Regions from separate parts of the Bacillus sp. ABA4_010 genome, predicted to be linked through region 2. Evidence: riboswitches for the same ligand, from Rfam matches in the RefSeq annotation. Region 2 holds a riboswitch; each other region holds the start of a gene.
The links. Region 2 has a riboswitch for cyclic di-GMP ahead of ACXAEO_RS13250 (ATP-grasp domain-containing protein). Riboswitches for the same ligand answer to the same signal wherever they lie in the genome.
Positions count from the first base shown of each region.

Region 1 (4,909 bases), 1.2 Mb from region 2:
CTTGCTCTTTGATAGCTTTCAAATGATAAAGAAAGAGCTGCCGGTCATCAAACGTGTGCACCGTGGACTTTTCATAGTGCAAGTGCTGTAAAAAACGCTGTTGTAGATCTGACTCCATAAATGCAAGAATCGCTTTTCCTAAGGCACTTCCATGGGCCGGGTCACGATCACCAATTTGTGAATGAATGCGCATCGAGTGTGTACCGTCTACAATTTGCGTCGTCACCACATCTGTTCCATCGATAAGGCCAATGTAGAGCGTTTCACCTAGCTCTTGGCTGAGCGTATAAAGTGAAGGAACGGAGACCCAATCCACTTTTGGATTATGAGGCTGCCTCGGACCTGAGAGTTTATTCGCTAAACGAAAGCCATTTTGTGTTTTTTGAATATAATCCATCGTTTCTAATGTAAATAACAGCCGAAAAGTACTCGTTTTATTCCAATGAAAATGTTCCATCACTTGCGTCAGAGACATTTCTCCTTTTTCTTGAAGGAGATCAAGGATTTGCAAACCTTTTTTCAACGTTGACATTTCATATTGACTCATGAGCCGTGCCTCCTTTGCACACTTTGAATCATAGTTGGTGGAAGAAAGAATTTCAAATAATGAAGAATTGTTTCTATATGTGAAACAGGTTGTAGAGGGGGAGATAAAAATTTTCAGTTTTATTCCGCATTATCGGGCAAGAAAACCGCCCCCTAATAGAAGTTTTTTTATTGGAAAGTTGACTATATTCGAGTTATTCCGACAAAAAATGACGCCATTTTATTGACTGATAAGCAATTAGTACTATAATTGATATATACATAATGAAAATCAATAGTCTCAAATAACTTTTTTATACACAATTATCTAATGGATGATTCTTTTAGAGGAGGACATAGGGATGGGTCTTGATGTAATTAATGAGCTAAAGGAGTTATTTCTAGACGAGTTTACAGCGAAACAACGCAAAATAATGTTCGTTCTTTTTGTTACCGCTTTAATTGTATTTTTGCCTCTTATGGATTTGATGATAAAAACGGTGTTATTTATATGGACCATGGTGAAATAAAAACAATTGGATGGTGGAATGGAGAAGGGGATTCAGTTGAAGAAAAAGAGCAAAAAAGAAAGAGAGATTAAAATTCGCGCGGCTTATTTAATAGATGAACAAAGAAAGGCTTTAGCACGACACGATAAAAAAAGAGAAGAACAGAAAGAACGTCAAGTAGATTTGTCTCATGTAAGATTATGATAAAGGAAGTGGAGAAAAAGGAATGATTTTGCTCCGCTTCTTTTTATGTTTTTTCATTTTTTTCTGAAATAGCTGACGAATAGAAGATAGTTGTAGGTCAATTCGCCACGTTTATTGTTTGAACTCATGCCGCGGCTTTTTCCAACTTAGACTGTACATATGTATCAATGGACATATCTTTCGCTACTCGAAATATGTCGAGGGAATAGGCGAGATACACTATTAACACGATTAATAGAAAACAGGATAATAGAGAAGTATGACATTCAACAATAGGGTGGGGGAAACGTTAATGAGTTTGAAAAACAAAGTATTATCTGTTTCGTTATCTAGTTTAATGGCATTTGGAGCAGTGACCGCAGTTGCAGTTCCAGTAGGAGCAGTGGGAAATGGGCCGAATCCTGGACATGGTTCCATTCAAACGTCAATATTGCATACGTATGAAAGCATGGTTGATTATCTTCAAAAGCAAGATGCAAAACAGAGCGCACTGGAACTTGAAGTCATTGGACAAACGGTAAAAGGGCGAGATATTTACATGGCGAAATACATATCGGATCCTACTAATCCAACAATTTTGTTTTTAACGCAGCAACACGGAAACGAACAGCTTACGACCGAAGGAGCACTAGAATTCATTAAACATTTAGGAACGAACAAAACGAAAGGCGTTTTAGAAAATGTTAACGTACTCGTCATTCCGATGCTGAATGCGGACGGTGCAATGGGGGATGTTGATTTTTCACTTGATGACTACTTAGCAGACGGCGATCGTCATTTAACACGATACAATGCAAACGAGGTAGACTTAAACCGGGAACATGATAAGTCTGTTAGCGATATGGAACCAGAAGCGAAAGCATTGCACGAAAATGTGTTGGCCAAATATGACATTGATTATATGATTGATTTACATCATCAAGGGGCGATGAGTGAAACAGAAGGTGAGCTTGTGTCTGGCTCCATCCTTTACCCGACAAGTGGTGAAGTGAAACAAGAAGTAGTAGAAGACTCCAAAAAACTCGGGGCTGTTGTATATGGTGCGCTTGAAAAGACAGGCTGGGGACATTTAGGGAAATACAATGGTGGCTCTAGTAAAAATATCGGACGAAACGGGATCGCCGTTCGTTATGACATTTCTACGCTTCTATTTGAAATGCGTGGGATGTCCGATCACTATATTGAGTCGTACGCACTAGGGCAAAAAAGCAACGGGTATTTAATTAAGCAAACCATTACGACCTTGGATGCAACGGTAAGAGCCATTGCGGATGGATCCATTGAATCCGCGGACACTAGCTTTTGGGACACGCTTCCTTTCCAAACAACAAGAACAGGGGAAGAAGACGATAACGAATAATTTTACTAAAAAGAAGACTTGTACACATTGCGGGTCTTCTTTTTAATAAAATAAGGAAGAATAGAATTTTTTAATACACCTCTTTAAAAATCAGAAAATTTATAATATTTAGTATTTACAAGTGCCCAGATTTCTTGTATGATAAAGATACACCATACATACACCACCAACAATCTCACCAATTATACGACGAAAGGGGAGATGTGGAGAAGCTCTAACAAAAGCAACAAAAGGACAAAGGGAAGGTGTGATGCCAATGATTTGAGTGAGGCGAAGGCAACTGAATGAGTTGCTGGGTATCCGAAATGCCATCATTAAAATACTCTCTTGCCATGGGGAGTTCCTCCTTATAATATAGATGTACGGAAAGGGTTAGCATTTATCATGAATGAAGAAATAATGTAAGCGGCTTTGTACTTCCTCTTGGAATAGACAAGGCCGCTTCTTGTCGTTTCCCATACATATCATTTAAAAGGAGTCGACCGCCCAAAACATTGATGGAGGGGAAAACATGACCGAAAATTTGATTGTAGGAATGCTATACATTATCTTGTCGATAGGTTTGTTAGCCATTGTATTAATCATGATAGGGGGTGTTTTTCCCTTCTGGTCATAAAACGGCGGTTTGTTTTGCTATATTATTTTTATAAAAAGACTCCCGAATAGTAATAATATACTATAAAATAATAGTAGTTAGTTCTAAAAACATCTTTTTGTGAGAAATTATACCTATGGGAGCGAAGAGGAATCACCTGTATATGGGCGCTTGGGTGGTTAAGAGCTGGAAGCGCAACCGACCATAAAACTAAATTGTGGGAGGATTTATTTTATGGCGATGTTTGGACTTATAAAAAAAGAACCACAAACATGGGAACAAAAAGCGAAACAATTGGATGTGGTGATGAACATCCAAGATGAAGGAATAGTCGAAAAAATAAACATGATTCGATTGAGTAAGGCGGATTTACAAATGGCCAAATGTATGCAACCGGTTGTAAAGGAGCATATTCACGTCCTTGTCGATGATTTTTATCAAACGATTACCGAAATACGTGAGTTAAAAGACATTATTGGCCAGCATTCTACTATTGATCGGCTGAGAGAGACGTTAAAAGTTCATTTAGTAGAGTTATTCGGTGGTGAGATTGACGAAGAGTTTTTAATTAAACGCCTTAAAATTGCCCAAGTTCATTACCGTATCGGTCTAAAGCCGGCCTGGTATATGGGCGCTTTTCAAAATGTTCAGCACTCTTTAATTCATATCATTGCTAGAGAAGTTAATACTAAAGAAGAAGCAGCTCGATTCACAACAGCTGTCACGAAAATATTAAACTTAGAACAACAAATTGTTCTCGAGGCATATGAACGGGAAAATGTAAAGAGGCGTGATGAACAATATGAGGCAGCCAAACAAGAAATAAAAAGAAAAATCGTAGATACAAGTCTTGAATTAACGTCTCTTGCAGAACAGTCAAAAGCAGCGGTCGAAACATTGATTGGTAACAGTGATGCGGTCAATCAAATGGTTATTGAAAGTAATGAAGATTCAACGCGAGCGCAAACTTTTGTCAAGGGAGGACAAAGTAAAATCGAGGAACTTGTCCAAAATATAAAAATCATTAGCAATAGCATAGAAAAGATGAATGCTTCTGTGAAAAAACTATCCGAATCTTCCTCACATATTACATCTGTCGTGAAAATAGTGCAAGGTATCGCTGATCAGACGAATTTACTTGCACTGAATTCAGCAATTGAAGCAGCAAGAGCTGGCGAGCACGGAAAAGGCTTTGCCGTCGTCTCAAGTGAAGTAAGGAAACTAGCGGAAGAAACGAAACAATCGGTCGGAAAAATACAAGAGCTTGTACAAGCATCCAATACATATACCGAGCATGTAAGAGAAACGTTAATAACGGTTAATGAGACTGTTCGAATGGGGAACGAAACATCTATTTATACAAGCGAGTCGTTCCAGCACATTTCGCAATCCATTCATCAAAATGTTCAAAAAATGAACCTTGTCAAAAATCAAATGGACGAATTGGTAGCGGCTATTAAGGAAATTGGCCATACGACTGCCGGTGTCACAGAATCTGCTGAACGCCTAACTGAAACAGCAGAACTAGCATAAGAAAAAGAGAGGTTGACTAAGAGCAGCCTCTCTTTTCATTTTAGGCAATCTCCTTCCGATAATAAACAGCAGACAACCGTTTTAAACCTTTTAGTTTTCCAAGTTGTTCGTCCAGCATCGCAAGTGCCTCAGTTTTGTGGCCTTGTTGAACGTGTTCTGTAACCTCAAGCCAAGTGACATAAT
Region 1 is NZ_JBSWUN010000003.1:1,233,188-1,238,096, forward strand. It holds gene ACXAEO_RS07255 (IclR family transcriptional regulator) at 1-547, opposite strand, end outside; gene ACXAEO_RS07260 (hypothetical protein) at 888-1,055, shown strand; gene ACXAEO_RS07265 (hypothetical protein) at 1,092-1,238, shown strand; gene ACXAEO_RS07270 (M14 family zinc carboxypeptidase) at 1,531-2,598, shown strand; cyclic di-GMP riboswitch class II at 3,323-3,406, shown strand; partial or broken gene ACXAEO_RS07275 (protoglobin domain-containing protein) at 3,500-3,961, shown strand; gene ACXAEO_RS07280 (methyl-accepting chemotaxis protein) at 4,238-4,726, shown strand; gene ACXAEO_RS07285 (hypothetical protein) at 4,767-4,909, opposite strand, start outside.
Region 1: it holds a riboswitch for cyclic di-GMP, as region 2 does, so the genes downstream of both, ACXAEO_RS07275 (protoglobin domain-containing protein) here and ACXAEO_RS13250 (ATP-grasp domain-containing protein) in region 2, are expected to answer to the same signal.

Region 2 (4,909 bases):
GTATTCCTCAGGATTTTCCATTACCTGCTCGATAAAGTCACTATCCAGTCCCCCAGCTAACGTCCTTCCATTTTCTTGCAGTCTATTATCAAATTGAGATAATACATGATTATTTGTAATAGAATTCATAACATTTCCTAAGAAGCCACCGATTACAAGTGCAAAAATAAGAAAAGGGACTAAAAAACTAACAACAAGCTGTGCTTTAATCGACGTTTTAGGATGTAACAAGGGAATTTTTTTCATCGGTTCTTCTCCTGAAAAGTTTTTAATTGCTTCATTTGAATGAACTGCGTCAAATCTAGCTGTAACACTTTATTGTTTTCTTGTAAATCAGGGCTCTTAAAGAAAACAATCGCGAATGTTCGATCATTTTGAGCATGAATTTCCCGATATTCTAAAAGATGTGTGAATTCTTTTTTAAACGCGCTATGATCTACCTTCTCGACAAGAGACTGTGAAACATTCGATGGAATTTCTGCACAACAGAAGCTGTAAACAGCTGTATCCATTTCTTCCATCACAGCTTTCCAATCAGGACTTGTTCCAAGGAAGTAATGTTCATATACGTTACATCCGTACGCGTAAAAACCTAAATCCGTTGTTCCAGCTCCTGCAAAACGCAACGGGTTCACTTCAATTGGCACAACACGGCTCCTATGCTTCTTGATCTCAAAATGAACTGGATAATTTTTTAAAGGAACAACTTCTTTCAATTTCATCATAAATGAAAGAATATCATCATGAATCTCTTCGATTACTTCCTTCGAGGTGAAATAAATCCGGTCAGACGTATCATATTCGTCTTTGAATTGCCTTTTAAACATGTTCAAAATCACTGGATTTCCTTCATGATCAAAGTAACCGTCTACTGCATACTCGTCGCCTTGAATCCATTCTTCGATTAAAATATGATTCCCATTGATGACATTTTGATTGTAAACATTTTGAGAAAGAATAAAATCGGCATGGAGTTTATCAAGAGCTTGGTTCCATTCGTCTGCATTTTTGATTTTGTAAACTCCGACACTTGAATAGCCCATCGTTGGCTTGATGACGACTGGAAATGGAATACGTTCTGTGTCCAGTTTAAACAGCTCAGCAATACCGACCACTTTATAAAAATAATCAGGATATATGTTAGAAAGAAGACTTCGGAGTTCCCCTTTATCTTTCAACGTTTTTGACCACAGATATTGCTTACTATCAGGTGCATTCGCTTCAAGTAAAGTTAAACAACTCTCCGAATTCGTTAGCAAACGTTGTTGATCATTCCATCTAGTGAAAAAATCTTCTGCGCGTAAGCCGGATAATTCACTTGAACTCTCTTTATCTGTTTCCTCTTTTAACACAGGAATTTCAAGTTTCTTTAACGTTTCGACTAAAAGGGGTGAAATAATTTGTTCATTAATGATAATCATATAACCATTCCTTTCCTAGCTGATTGTACATTCAATTCGGATTCATCGTTGCTGCGAGTCGATTAGCATTGGCATCCCTTCATTATCGCTACTTTCCGCCTAACACTTTTTCTGTTCACCAATTTTAAGCTCGGGGTTTTGCTGTCATAAAAAAACCACTCCGAAAAAGAGTGGATTCATACATTGTTCAACAAAATGTATTCCAGCTTCTTCGGTAACCCGGCTGCCATTGCATCACGCTTTAGACCCGTGGCTTTGCGTCCTTGCTTTTCAACAAGTTTGCCTTTATCGGAAAATAATAATGAAATGAAACACAAGACTATCTTAGTATAAATAAGAATAAATATCTACATTTTTCTACAAATAACTGGATTTTTTTCTTTAAAATTCGACATTCACCACTATTTTCATAGGTATATTGTTTTATATAGATTTACTTGCATAATTCGACACCTCTTCATTCAATCGAGAAGTACCACCATCATTGATTCAGACAACTTAAGTTTTCTCTCAAAGCTTTAGAACATTTAGTATGACCACTCTTTAGTGATGTCGAATGTCCTAGGTCGATTTATATCAATGAAAGAAGGTTTAGCCCAGACTGTTCTATCATATACATGAAGGAGGTTCGACTTACTATCGCGGAGGTGACAAAATGGTAAGAGTGGTATGGGGTGTCGACTCGGCGGCAAAAGTAACGGAAGAGTTATTTACTTGTGTCAAAAACAAGCTCGGTTATCCGAAATATTGGGGGCGTTATTTGACTGAGATTTCAAACGTATCAGATGGTTTGACAAAATCAGAGATTACCTTTCTCCGAAATCGAGACATCAAAGTCGTCCCTATCTATAACAAATTAAAGGAAGCGGTAGGCTATACCGAAGGAAGAGCTCGAGCCGTCAACACACTGTTTCACGCACGAAGACTAGGGATTCCTAAAAATAAAGTGCTATTCGCAAATATTGAGGATTACTTTGAAGTAGATGAAGCATGGATTCGGGGATGGGTAGAGGCGATGTATCCGAGCGGGTATCGACCTGGCATCTATCAAGATCCGGTCAAAGGAGCCTTTTCAGCTGCTTATTGCGAAGCCGTTCAAAATAATCCACTCGTCGCCGAGCAAACCATTCTTTGGAGCTGTATGCCAAGACCCGGTACAACAAAAGAACAGCGCGCTCCAGCTTTTAAGCCAGCTGCTCCAAAATGCAAAGCCAATGTTTGGCTCTGGCAATATGGAAGAGATTCTTCGATTTGTCCAGTCGATACAAACCTTGCGAATCGGAGATTATTAGATTACTTGTATTAAGAATAGGGCTGTCTGAAATGGAATCATCCTCCTTTTTCAGACAGCGTCTTGAAAGCGGACGTCACGAGCGATACTAAAGTACGGATCAGTTGTCCATGGTACACAAAGCAAGTTTGGGCCATCAACTAAACTCATTTATTCCACTAGCTGTCTTGCTTCGATAAAAAGTGCCTGAATAAATTTTTTCATATTAATTCGGCTCTGATTACTCGCTGTTTTGTTTTTATTCTCCAGCTCCAGCATTTTCTTACGCACTTCGGAAAAGTCAAAAAACGTAGCGGAATATGCTTCAAATTTTGGATTCGAGTAGTCAGTCAAGCCGAGGGAAGCGATATGGATGAGCGCTTGATACAAAGCCCGGCGTACACGTTGCTCTGAAGCTTTCATTTCTTTCTGAATGTCGCTATCATCCGCTGTTTTCCCCAATTTGTCTACTGCAATCCCCCAAAAAATCTCTTTTAAAGAAGGAAAAATATAGGCACTCCCTAATCTTTGCTTTTCCTGCTGGAGAAAGCCCAAAATTTTGATTAAGTCTTCACTTCCGCTTTCTCCAATCATTCCTAAATCGGAAATTAAAGTGCGCCCTGCTTCTATGATACTTTTTTCTTGAAACGGAAGGATCGATCGATTCGTAAATAAGCTCAACGATTGTTGAACACCTCGAATGGACTGTTCGAGCAATATTCGCTCATTCACTTTTTTTAACGCACCTGAAATCTCAAGGCGATTCAACGGTTTTGTAATATAGTACTCCACCCCTAAGCTATACGCCTCGCCTATTAATGATTTTGCTTCCACTTGTGAAATCATCACAAATTTTCCTATAAAGTCCGGCGCGAGCATGCGAACGGTTTCAATACCATCCCTTATTGGCATAAGTAAATCTACTAAAACGACATCCGCTTTTTTAAGAAGAAGCAAATTATGATCGATAAAAACTCCATCTTCCGCTTCACCTACAACCTTTCCTAAATCCTCATCTTCAATGAGATCAGTAAGCATAGCCCGAATCGCGGGATCGTCGTCAACAATAAAATAATTCATCATCCTAATCCCCTTTGTATGATTGAATCTACTGGAATTTCTAATACAAATGTCGTTTCTTTATAATCATCTCTCAGCCAAACTTTCCCTCCCCATTTTTCGGCTGTTTGCTTTACATACGACAGACCAATACCAGTTGAAGAATTCCCATCTTCATCAAATTTAGTCGTAAAGCCCTCTGTAAAAATCACTTCCTTTAATCTCGGTGCGATGCCAGAGCCGTTATCGCTGACGCGAAATTCTACTATTTCTCCTTTACGTGTCACATCCAGACTAACATGCCCTTCCTTCTCAATCGCTTCCACGGCATTGGCTAATAAATTATTGATTAATGACAGCACACTATATACGTGGTATGGAGGATGAACACCCTTAACGTGAAGCGAAAAAGAAACCTCTTTTTGAAGCAACTCGGCATATCGCTCATTTGATCGAAACATAATACTTCCAAGCTGTTCCAACTTCATATAATCCTGTAGATCTTCAGATGATATGAGCTTAGAAAGTCCCGCATAAATACGCTCGTTATCCTTTTTAATTTCATGGATGAGGCCGGCAATTTGCAGTGCCGTCTGTGCTTCATCTTTTGCCACTTCTACCAATTTCAATTTCCGATAAAAATCATAGCACATTCGTGTGATATCTTCCGCATATTGCATCGTTTTTTTGAGCTGAACAGACTCCTCATATAAATTAGAAATAAACAACAACATTTCTTCTTTTTGCCTTCGTTGCTTTTCTTCCTCAAGTTTCACCTCTCTTAATTTAAAGATATTAAAGAAACCAAGAACAAAAAAACTTCGGATAAATGCGATTAAAACAAGTTGTTCCATCTCCATAAGTGAAATCGTTTGAGCAGTTAAAGACGAACGAATAGCCATTTCCGATATGCTCGCACAAAATTCAACAACAACTCCAAGCAAGCCAATGAGCATCGGCTTGTTATGACGTTCATTGAGCTTCGTCCAATGGAAGGCAAAAGCGTATGCAAGGTAATAGAAAAAAGCCGGAAAATGAAAATACAAAGCATCAGCTATAGCTAATTCTCGTATTCCAACAGCTAGCCCAAATCGAAAGAAGAAGACACTTGCCCCAGTGAAAAAGCCTGCAGCCATTGGGTGAATCCCTTTCCCCCACA
Region 2 is NZ_JBSWUN010000003.1:2,430,998-2,435,906, forward strand. It holds gene ACXAEO_RS13245 (methyl-accepting chemotaxis protein) at 1-246, opposite strand, end outside; gene ACXAEO_RS13250 (ATP-grasp domain-containing protein) at 243-1,421, opposite strand; cyclic di-GMP riboswitch class I at 1,632-1,715, opposite strand; gene ACXAEO_RS13255 (glycoside hydrolase domain-containing protein) at 2,077-2,727, shown strand; gene ACXAEO_RS13260 (response regulator) at 2,863-3,771, opposite strand; gene ACXAEO_RS13265 (sensor histidine kinase) at 3,771-4,909, opposite strand, start outside.

Region 3 (4,909 bases), 1.2 Mb from region 2:
CACGGATGAATCAGGATGTGCCATCATATTACCATTTTTATCAACCATGAACGCATAGCCGGTGTCTCCGAATTTGATTTTTTCAATTAATTCGAAGAGGTGGTTAATCTCAATGTCAATGCCGACTACACCAATTGTTTGTTCATTTGTTATAACCGCTTTAAGTGCCGTAATAACGGTTTTTCCTGTGGCAATATCCGTATATGGTTCTTCCCAAATGACAGCTCCATTGCTGGCAACGGCACGCTTATACCAGTCTTTTTCTGTCGGCTTGTATCCTTCTGGAAGCTCGGTGTCAGGGTAAAGGAGCATGTCGTTTTTTTCGGTTGCAAAATAGCTATTTAATAGATTAGGAGAGGCTTCATGGAAGCGTTCAAAATGAGACAGCACGTTTCCTTGCGAGTCCGCCGGATTGTTTCCATAGTTTTCAATGGTATCCATACTCGTTAATTGTAATAAATCTCGCTCATGTTCATCGAGAAACATGCGGACTAATTGGTCGGCCTGATCTAATGCCGTCTTCATCTGCTCGGTCGATTGGTCCACAGATAGGTCGACACTCATTTTATAGTTAATGACGGCTAAGACGATGCCTGTTATAAAAAGCAAAGCCAAAACCGGGTAAAGGATTTGTTTTTGCAAACTTCGTTTCATAGTAGTCCTCCTCATAAGATGGTAGTTGCAAGAAAAAATTATATATTTTTCCAAGATTTCTTACAAGTTCAAAAGAAAAATTGAAATTTTCAGTTTAGATTTTTCTATATAAATCGATCTAGAAAATTCGACATACCCAAAAGAACGGGCTGGATCAACGATGGTGCTGCTTCTCGATGGACTGAAGAGGTGTCGAATGATTACAGGGAACCTATATAAATAAAAGAAGGAAAATCAAGAGGGATTTATTGGACATTTAAGGAGCTTTCTTTTAATATTTTTGTATAACAGATTATTTAAAGAATCATATGTTTTTAAATACGCTTTAATTATGTCTCGTTATTCCGATATAAAAGATAATACATTTATAGATTAGAAAGCGTTGATGCATAGGCCGTTAAATGGGCACTTAGGCTGTGCGGAGCGAGTGGTGCAACCGGCTAATCCTCAATCACTACTACTTTTCGTATAGGAGGAACTTGCCATGACAACGGCTTTTATGCTGGAACATCGTCTTTCTACTCTTTCTATGAATCAACGAATCTCTTTTTTACTACAAGCCTTAAGGGAGCATGATTTTCATACGTATATTCATTCTGTTAATACCGCCGTACTGTTTCTTCAATTTGCCAAACATCTCCATATTTCTTCAGAAGTTCGAAATGGATTGATTAACTCTATCCTTCTTCATGATATTGGCAAACTCTACATTTCTTCTGCTATCTTAGAAAAGGAAACGAAACTGACAACAGAGGAATGGAGCGAGTTGATGAACCATCCTTTATACGGAGAGGTTTTAATCAAGAAATTTTTAGACGATTGTGGTGTGGACGCAACGTTTGCGTCACTTCATCACGAAAACATAGACGGCTCCGGGTATCCTTACAAATATACAGATGACCAACTTCCGCTATTTTGCAAAATGCTGCGCATTGTGGACAGCTATGAGGCGATGACGAGCGATCGTCCGTATTCTAAAGCGCTCACAAGCGAAGAGGCTTTTAAAGAATTGACGGCTTTAGCCGGAACATGTTATGACCGCAACTTAGTTGATCGCTTCATCCATATGGTGAAAAAGGAGCAACTAGATCCATCCATTTAGAAAAATCTTGAAGCGGTTCGTGTACCCTTTGAATGTTTGAGTGTGACATCCGCTTAGGTCTAGAAAATTTGGCATAACCGTTCTTTGACTATGTCGAATTTTCTAGATCAATTTATATATGAATTAAGCTAAAGATATAGAAATTAAGAGACTCTTTTTAGGAGGAAGCCGGGATGTTGGCCCAGTTTTTTGTCAATATATGCATTTTTATTACGTTCCTTTTTCTTGCAGGAATTTGGTCGAAAAAATATACAGCGATTAAACATAGTCAAGCCTATGCCGTATGGTCAGGTGGGTTGTTCGGGGTATTAGGCATCATTGTCATGCTTTTTGCCATCTCGGTCAACGAGGAAACGAGGGTCGATTTACGGCACTTAGCTCCGATTACCGCAGCAGCCTATGTCGGATGGATTCCAGCGGTTCTTTCGAGCATTGTCATCGCGATTACCCGGATTACGTTATTTGGTATGAGTCAATCGGCCATTACTGGGGCGGCAATTATTTTAACAACAGGGCTGATTTGTGCGTTGGCGGTACGATTACAGATGAACAGGCTCCCGAGAATGATGCTCCTATGCTTTATTTCTTTAATATTCATTTTTATTGGCTTAAGCATTAATTTAGATGCAGAAACAGTGTGGCAGATTTTTCCGATTCAAGTCGGCATTTCCTTCATTGGCAGTTTATTTATTTATATGACGGCCGAATATATTGAAAAGTCGAATGAACTATTTTGGCAGCTCGAAAAAAGTGCGACGACTGATTACTTAACGAACTTGAACAATGTCCGCCAATTTGATGCCTTGTACAATGAGGCTTTAAGGCGGTCGAAAGAGAAGGATGAAAAGCTATCACTTCTCTTAATCGATATTGACCATTTTAAAAAAGTCAATGATACATACGGCCATCCTGGTGGAGATGAAGTCTTAAAACAGTTAGGAGAAGTGCTCGTTCGAACTGCTCGCTCGTTTGATATTGTGTCAAGAAACGGCGGGGAAGAATTTAGTGTGCTGCTTCTTGATTGTTCGGCCGCCCATGCGTTAGAAATTGGTGAACGAATTCGCAAGGCAGTCGAAATACATGACTTTATCTTGCCTGATCAGTCAACGATCCATATTACGATTTCCATTGGAACCGCAACGTTTCCTAGCAGTGTCAAAATAGAAGGGGAGGATATTTTCCAACAAGCGGACAAAGCCCTTTACCAGGCGAAACGAAACGGTCGCAATCAAGTATGGGCATTATAATTAGAAAAATCCATAAAAAAAGGAGCTTCTTATCACAAGAATGCTCCTTTTTTCATGTGGTTTCGGTAACGTTCTTTTCATTTTAAAATGAGACCGAATCCGCTCATGAAAATAAGCACAGCCACGGCTAGTCTTAACGGTTTCGCTGGAACCTTGGCAGATAGCTTACTCCCTATAATGACACCGGGAATGGACCCTAACAGCAAATTAGCTGCTAGCACATAATTAACGGTTCCAAGTCCGGCATTTATCAGCCCTGCAACAGTCACTAAAAGAAACGCATGGGCAATGTCAGTGCCTACTAATTGAACAGGGTTCATCTTATATACATACAACATGGCAATGGCAAATAACGATCCAGACCCAACAGAAGTCAGCCCAACAATAAACCCAAATGCAGCCCCAATGAAGATTGTCAATCCCCGCTTTTGAGAGAGTGGCTGCATTTGCCAGCGATTAAAAAAGAAACGTTTATTGAAAAAAACTTGAATGATAATGGAAGTTGCTGCCAATACCAATACATATCCAAGTACATGCTTCAAAATGGGCTCTTGATGTTGCTGGAACAGTGGAAAGGCGTACAAACTAACAATGGCCAAAACAGAGCTCGGGATGCTTCCCAATGCCAAATATTTCACTAATTGAAAATCAATCGTTTTCTGTCTCCAATGCTGCACTACTCCGAATAGCTTCGTGATGGAATTGTAGATAAAATCCGTCCCTATCGCAATGGATGGTTGAATCCCTGCGAATATTAATACGGGGGTTAATAGTGCGGCTCCTCCGACTCCTGTCAGACCTACGAGAAAGCCGACGAGTAATCCCATGATGGTAATCTCGATGCTCATCTTATTTCTCCTGTCTTTATTAAAAGATAGTCTTTATTCAAACGAGAATAAGACTTTCACTCCAAGATTCAATCCTCATTATCACAGTATGATTTTATAAACGGATTGCCTCAGCTAATGGCATCATATGATAAACAATTTTCACTTACTCCCATATTCGTCTATACTCCTTTGTTTCTCTTTTCATAGATTAGTATATATGACAGGAGGTATGACAATATGCGGAGGGAAACCATTATTAAATTACAGCAAGATTTAAAAGAGTTAGAGTTTTACAATGGCGCAATCGATGGGATATTTGGACCACTAACTGAAAAGGCAGTTCGACAGTTTCAACAAAACAAGAAAATCACGGTCGACGGGATTGTTGGACCTGTAACGACAAAGGCGCTGAACGAGGCAATGGCAAAGAAGGCGAACGAGAACGAAACTCCAGTTCCAAATGGTCCGAACCCGCTTCCAATTTATCAATATCGTGTCCAAATTGGGGTCTTTCAAGATAAGCAACGGGCAGAAAAGCTTCAAGAACAGGCCAAGAAAGCTGGGTTTGACGTAGCTATTATTCCAGAACCTATTACTGTGGTCAGTCCATTCACACAAGACATTTCCATTATAGGTTCTTCTGTCTTATCCGCTGAACAATTGAATCAATTCGTTACGAGAATCAATCCTAATGCACCACTAGTAGGGAAATATTATATCGATTTCGGCAAGCTTTACGGGATTAGAGGAGATGTTGCATTCGCCCAATCTCTGCTTGAAACCAATTACTTTCGTTTTACCGGTACCGTAAACAGAACCCAACATAATTTTGCCGGATTGGGAGCAACCAGTTCTGAAAACAGGGGGGCAAGCTTCAAAACGGAAAGAGAAGGGGTGCTTGCCCATTTGCAGCATTTATTCGCCTATGCCACAACGATGCCATTACCTTCAGGGGAGCCCCTTGTTGATCCCCGGTTCAAATTTGTTAAACGTGGAAGCGCCAAAACATGGGAAGCATTGAATGGAAAATGGGCCGTTCCAGGAAAGGATTATGGGGAGACGATTGTAAAAATATA
Region 3 is NZ_JBSWUN010000003.1:1,280,392-1,285,300, forward strand. It holds partial or broken gene ACXAEO_RS07495 (cache domain-containing protein) at 1-669, opposite strand, end outside; cyclic di-GMP riboswitch class II at 1,021-1,104, shown strand; gene ACXAEO_RS07500 (HD-GYP domain-containing protein) at 1,139-1,756, shown strand; gene ACXAEO_RS07505 (GGDEF domain-containing protein) at 1,930-3,003, shown strand; gene ACXAEO_RS07510 (sulfite exporter TauE/SafE family protein) at 3,081-3,851, opposite strand; gene ACXAEO_RS07515 (peptidoglycan-binding protein) at 4,071-4,909, shown strand, end outside.
Region 3: it holds a riboswitch for cyclic di-GMP, as region 2 does, so the genes downstream of both, ACXAEO_RS07500 (HD-GYP domain-containing protein) here and ACXAEO_RS13250 (ATP-grasp domain-containing protein) in region 2, are expected to answer to the same signal.